One region of the Clostridium sp. 'deep sea' genome, then DNA from elsewhere that is predicted to be linked to it. Evidence: riboswitches for the same ligand, from Rfam matches in the RefSeq annotation. Region 1 holds a riboswitch; each other region holds the start of a gene.
What was found. Region 1 has a riboswitch for cobalamin ahead of IMX26_RS08005 (sirohydrochlorin cobaltochelatase). Riboswitches for the same ligand answer to the same signal wherever they lie in the genome.
Positions count from the first base shown of each region.

Region 2: another riboswitch for cobalamin. It lies ahead of IMX26_RS14865 (ECF transporter S component); the one in region 1 lies ahead of IMX26_RS08005 (sirohydrochlorin cobaltochelatase).
Region 3: another riboswitch for cobalamin. It lies ahead of IMX26_RS06410 (ABC transporter substrate-binding protein); the one in region 1 lies ahead of IMX26_RS08005 (sirohydrochlorin cobaltochelatase).

Region 1 is NZ_CP063353.1:1,703,313-1,705,587, reverse strand. Features, by position in the region: gene IMX26_RS08010 (HD domain-containing phosphohydrolase) at 1-532, shown strand, start outside; cobalamin riboswitch at 575-764, shown strand; gene IMX26_RS08005 (sirohydrochlorin cobaltochelatase) at 859-1,635, shown strand; cobalamin riboswitch at 1,846-2,037, shown strand; gene IMX26_RS08000 (cobyrinate a,c-diamide synthase) at 2,168-2,275, shown strand, end outside.
Region 2 is NZ_CP063353.1:3,189,845-3,192,119, reverse strand. Features, by position in the region: gene IMX26_RS14870 (AIR synthase related protein) at 1-488, opposite strand, end outside; gene IMX26_RS14865 (ECF transporter S component) at 491-970, opposite strand; cobalamin riboswitch at 1,072-1,204, opposite strand; gene IMX26_RS14860 (methyltransferase domain-containing protein) at 1,249-1,860, opposite strand; gene IMX26_RS14855 (sugar phosphate isomerase/epimerase) at 2,108-2,275, opposite strand, start outside.
Region 3 is NZ_CP063353.1:1,367,318-1,369,592, forward strand. Features, by position in the region: gene IMX26_RS06410 (ABC transporter substrate-binding protein) at 13-1,104, opposite strand; cobalamin riboswitch at 1,218-1,396, opposite strand; gene IMX26_RS06415 (hypothetical protein) at 1,562-2,275, opposite strand, start outside.

The DNA of each region.
Region 1 (2,275 bases):
TGGTTATGTTCATGACATTGGCAAGCTAGGAGTGCCAGATGAAATACTTTACAAAGCCTCAAAGTTGAGTCAAGTTGAGTTTAGTTACATAAAAAAACACCCATATGATACATACAGAGTTTTAGAGAAAATTAAAGGATTAAAAGATGTGCGAGATTGGGCAGCTTACCACCATGAAAAGCCAGACGGTAAAGGTTATCCGTTTAATATTTATGCTCAATATTTACCAATACAGTGTAGAATCCTTACTATTGCAGATGTGTTTAGTGCATTAAGAGAAGATAGAATGTATCGAAAAAGGTTTCCAAAGGAGAAGGTAATCTTTGAACTAAAAAAAATGTTTTCAGAAAGCCAAAAAGACATTGAAATTGTCAATCTTTTAATAAAACATTATGAAAAAATAGAATTAGCCAGAATGGTAGCTGAAGTAGATTCTTATAATCAATATGTTGAGTTGATTGAGGCGGTAGGTGGCAAAGCAAATCATGATATTTGCTCAGTAGCTGATAAAAAAGCTAGCTATTTACCTTAATTGGCTTGACTAAATATAACACCGGTATTAAAATTAAAAACAACTTAATAAACAGTTTAAGGTTCTTTTATATTTTTTATATAAAAGCTAAGAGGGAAAACGGTAAAAGCCGTTGCAGCCCCCGCTACTGTAAACATGACGAAATCTTAAATAGCCACTATTTAAAAAATGGGAAGGCAAGAGAGTAGAGAGATTGTGAGCCAGGAGACCTGCCTTTTACCGTGACAAGCTACTTCGGAGGGAAGTTGGTGATATAGTTTTATTTTATTTAAAAATCACACCAATTTTTGGTGTTTTTTTTGTTTTAAAAAAATAGGAGGGTAACTATGGGTAAAAAAGCTTTATTGGTAATAAGTTTTGGCACAACATATCAAGAAACAAGAGAAAAAACTATTTTGGCAATAGAACAGAACTTTGCAAATAAATTTGAGGGATATGATGTATTTAGAGCATTTACATCACGAAAGGTAATAAAAAAACTTAAGGATAGAGATAACATAATTGTTAATACACCAACAGAAGCACTAGAAAAAATATTGCAAAAAAACTATGAAGAAGTAATGTGCCAAAGCACGCATGTAATAAATGGTTTTGAATATGATAAAACTTTAGCAGAAATAAAAGAATTTAGTAATAAATTTAGTATGTTTTCTTTTGGTAAACCTTTGTTGTCTTCTCATGAAGATTATATATCTTCCGCAAAAGCAGTTTTAAAATACATACCTCAACTTAAGGATAATGAGGCTTTATTTTTAATGGGACATGGTACAGAGCATGCTGCAAACGAATCCTATTTAAATTTAGAAGATGCCTTTAGAGAGTTGGCTCAAGAAAATATTTATGTTGGAACAGTAGAAGGGCACCCTGAAATAGAGGATTTAATGCTTACTATTAAATGTAAAGATATCTCTAAAATACATCTAATGCCTTTTATGATTGTAGCTGGTGATCATGCCCAAAATGATATGGCAAGTGAAGAGCCAGATTCATGGAAATCATTATTAGAGAGTCAAGGTTACTTAGTTGAAGTAAATTTAACTGGACTTGGAGAGATACCAGAGATTAGAGACATATTTGTGAAACATTTAAAACAGGGACAATAAAAAAGGAAATAACTTAGTTAATGCCTTTGTTCATTGAAAATATACTAACTATTCGTAGAAAATAACATTTTACAAGCTCTTCTTGACTAATAATAAGAAAGTCTATAGAATGAATTCAGAATTATATAAAAAAAGATTAATTTTATTTGTTTAATAACATAATTTTAATGAATATGATGTAATAAATTATTAATTAATTTTATAATTAAAAATTGAATAGCGATTTAAGGTTCCTTTGTTGGTAAAACAAAGGCTAAGAGGGAAAACGGTGAAAAACCGTTGCAGCCCCCGTTACTGTAAACATGACGAAATCTTAATTAAGCCACTATTTTAACTAAATGGGAAGGCAAGAGAGTAGAGTGATTGTGAGCCAGGAGACCTGCCTTATATCAAGTTAATCAACTACTTCGGTGGGAGGTAGGTGGCAGTAGTAATTAATAATACTTTTATTATTTATGCACACCTATTCCTAGGTGTGTTTTTTGCTTTAAAAATAGTTGTCTTATTAAAATTTTAGAATGAGGTAAGTTAAATGTCAGCAGTAGTTATCGCAGGTACCAACAGTGGCGCTGGAAAAACAACAGTATCTATGGCTATAATGGCTGCTTTGGCAAAACACCATAAAGTACAGCCTTTTAAA
Region 2 (2,275 bases), 1.5 Mb from region 1:
AATTTCTTTATGGTGTTTACAGTAGGTAAGAGGCTTTTATGCTGTACTACCTCTGGACCTACTAAGGGTTTTCCTATTACAAAAATCTTGTCATTTAACTTTGTTTTATTTATTAAGGGTTCATTTAACAGCTCGCTAATTACAGTGATACCAATTGCTGTTACAGTTGCAGGAAAATTGCTTTCACAGCTTCCTGTAAGCTGTTGTTCTGTTAAGCTATAGTTTAACATTTCGCTCTTAATACCAGTCATTATATTTTGCGCATCTGCACTATCAAAAGGAAAAGATAAAGTACAGGATACAGCTATTGGCTGAGCATTTAAACATACCGCCTCTAGTAAAGCAACTCTAGCTGTTAAGGCACCCACTAATTTGGGGTCAACTTTAATATAGTCATGTTCTTTGTTACCAATAGATACACTATTATCGGCAGTTATTATTAAAGTTTTACTACTTGATTCTGTAACTAATGCGTCTCGATACTTCACAGTTATATCTTCTTTATTTTTTTAGGCATTGCTAGGGTTAAACCAGCTGCAGCCACTATATTTGCCACTGATGCAAATACTAATACAGGAACCATAGCCCACAATACTTTAAGGCTTAAATGGGGAAAAACTACCAAGCTTAAAGGCGAGGCTACGCCATTTAGTAAAGAAGCAAGAATAATAGCTGCAATTTTAGATTTTCTCCAAATAAACCCAAACACATAACATATTAAACCCATTTCAACAGCTAACACTAAGTGAACTGGTATAGTTAAATAAAAGCCTTGTAACATTGCCGTAAATAGATGTCCTATTGCACCCACAATACAGCCATCAAGGGGTGAAATCCAGGCAGCAGCAAAAAATCCAGGCATTGAGTCAAAAGCTGCAGTAGCAACTAGTCCAGAAAAGGGTTTGATATACGCCCCGATATAAGACATAGCAATTAACAGTGCCATTCTTACTAATCTCTTTGTTTTCATTTCTTTATCTCCTCTCCTAATTCAAACACAAAAAAACCCCTGAATTATCAGAGGAAATAAAATACATACTTTATCAATGCATCACCTCATTCCCCGAAGGTAACTAGCAACTATGGATAGGCAGGTCTCCTGACTTACAGCTTATGCTGCTTACAGTGGCGGGTCCGCTCAGGTTTTGCACCTGATTCCCTATTCTCCTTAAAATACTAAGGCACCTAAACATGCTAATATTCAATTTTCACCACTAATTATAGCTTAGTTTATAAAAAATTCAAGGCTTATTTTTTTATAGATAACCATAACCCATCATTCATAGGCAATAAGGCTGAGCTTAAGTTTTGTTGTTTAGTTAATAAGGTATTAAACTCACTCATATCATTAGCTAATTGTGGTGGAGCATTTAGTATTTCTACTAAAGCATCATGGGTTATTAAGGCTTTGCCTTTGTTTAAAATATTAATACAGTTACTAAGCATCTTGCTATACAGCTGTGGATAGGTATCTTGAAGTATTAAATCGAATTTTAGTTCACACGTTTGCACATATTGCTCTGCATTAGCTAAACATAAAGTAACGTTATCTTCACATTTTGCTTTACTAACATTTTTTTTAGCAACAGCCAGTACGTTTGAATTATTTTCAATAGAGATTATTTTACCACCATATGTTTTAGCTGCTAAGGCCATATAGATTGTGGCATAACCACAGCCTGTACCTAACTCTAAAATTTGTTTTGGTTTATGGGCTAAGATATAGCAGTATAAAAATCTACCTGCTTCTGCTCCTAAAGTTGGGTAAATTATCTTGCCTGTTACATTATTTTGCTCTATCTCAGCTAAAACACTGGGGCTTTTTCCATGCAAGCTATTAATATATTGGTTTATGTTCATGTTATTACCTCTCGCTAAATTATTAATAATAATTCGCTACGCTGGTTTTATTTAATAGAAGGTTTAAAAATCCTACATTACATTTAACCACTCTTTTATTATACAAGAACACAAAGGAAAATGAAGATGTTATTGCTTAATAAAAGTTCTTACGCCTCAGCACTATAATCTGGAGTCATTCCATGTTGTATTAATGATAATTTATTTTATAATGATAAGTAATTTAATTGTATTAGTAACACATGTTCTAGCTTAAAATACCCTCTATCCAGTCGTAACATTCTTGTAGTTGTTTGGCATTAACTGCATTTGACCAGTGCTCGTATAAAAGCTTAAAGCTATTATTGTGTTCTTTTATTTTATTTAAATAGGTCTCAACATCCGCCCAACCCTCTTTTGGGCTTAGGCTAGGTAA
Region 3 (2,275 bases), 340 kb from region 1:
TAGTATTTATTGCTATTTTTGAGGATTAAGTATTGACTTCATCAACTCATCTGTTAAATCAATATTGTACTGCCTTTTATAATACTGTTTCATATAATTATTAAAAAACTCTTCTTCAATCAAATCAGGATAGTTCTTCATAGTCATCCATATTAAAGTGAGTGGTGAATCAACATTAGGAGATCCCCAATTAAACATTCCTTCTGGCATATGGTATATTTGCTTATTTTCATATGCTTTTACACTATCCCAATCTTGTCCTTTGATTTCGTTTGCTAAATACTTATCTGCATCAGCACCAAGAAAATCATAAACTACCTCTGGATTCCATTCATATAATTGCTCCATAGAAATTTGAGCACCATCTTCTTTTAAATCTTTGGCAGCGTTTATAAGACCTGTTTTTACTAGCCAATCGTCACCATAATAGTTTCCACCTCTTACAGTAAACATTTCTTCACTATTGCTTCGTACCATTATTGCTAATTTTTTATCTTCATCTTTGATATTTTTTAAGGCCTCATTAACTATTTCATTTGCCTTATCCCATTCTTTTTGTAATGTATTTTGCTCTGTAATTTCAAAAACTTCTCTCATTAGGCTATCTATTTGAACTGACCAATCCTCATTTTTGGGATTTTTTATAAAAAAGTCTACTATCGGAATATCAATATTTTCTAAGCCTTTTTTCTGAAAATCCCCATAAACAAGTATTACATCTGGAGCCATTTTTAATATCTCTTCTGCATTTGAAGTAAAGCCCTTTAAAAAACTTGTATTTATTGATTTATAATTAGGAACAACAAGTTTTAGCAGTTCTTGATTTGCATCGCTTATACAGCGGGGATGTACACCAACGAGTTTTTCGGTATCTTTAACAACATTTGCATACGTTGCTAACAATGGTGGAGCTATTATAATAACTTTATTAAGTTCACTGGCAGCAGGCAATACTACTTCTTGCCCTGATAAATCAGTGATTGTTCTAGTATTGTTGTGCTCTGGTACACTAGCTCCTTTTTCATGGGCTACTTTATTACAACCCGCCAATGCCATACAAGAAATAAGAGCAATAATCATTACTATTAAGAGTTTTCTTTTCATTTTTCTCTCCTTAAATTTGTTTTGAGGAAATAAAAAAACTCCTGCCCAAGAGGCAAGAGTAAAAACGTGTACATTTAATAACACCGTTAATAAATGAACCTCCCACCGAAGTTTTTATTGAAATAAGAAAAGGCAGGTTTCCTGACTTACAGCTTAATTTACTCTCTTTCCTTCCCAGATTACTCCAGTGGTTACAAGATTTCATTGCTGCTTACAGTAGCGGGGGCTGCAATAGATTTACACTATTTTCCCTATTACCTCAATTACGAGCACCTTTTCTATGCCAAAGTTAGTATATGGCAATTACTCTCAATATTCAAGTACTATCATGTACTTTTTTGGTAATTTTTAACTACAAATCATAATAATTTAACATATTCGATAATAGTATTATTACTTTTTACCCTATACGTAAATAAAAAAATAGTGCAGCATAAGCCACACTAATTTTAATTAACTAATTACTCTCATGGTATTTAAATAAATTACTCATGTTATCTTTAAAATAATTATAAATATTTTTTACTGTTTCATCAATCTCGTCGTTATAACTAGCTGTAGGTGTTGCTTGCACATATGACTCAATATACTCATCTAAGTCAGTGTAAATTAACGAACTTATGTCATAACAGATGGATAATTTGTCTTCATATACTTTTAAATCTTCAAGTTCATTAAATGTATATAGATTTCCATAGATAAATACATAGTCATCATTAGAAGAAATATCTTCTTTATCATATGTCATAATATATAACAAGGGTAAAGCACTATAGCTGCCTGGATATTTTTTTTGAGGAACCATCGCTGACACAACCAACGCAGATTCCTCCATTGTTGCTATCAATTTTCTACCTGCATCCCTACAGAAATAATTCATTCCAATAAGTTCTTTTTGTTCATCTTGTGAAAGATTTTTATCAAAAATAACATCATCCTCTTCTTGTAAATATAACTTACCACTTGAAGATGATACTATGGGCTTTTCAATGTTTTTAAAGATTTTTTCGTAAGTGTTTACATACTCTTTAGTTATCTCTAACTCAGGTGTTTCTACCTCATTACTCTCAAAATAATATTGCAGTTCTTTATTAATATTTTTTATTATGTCGCTATCAACCACCATTGGTCCAGGATGATTTTTGTCACTGACAATTGTTTTAGAAAATTT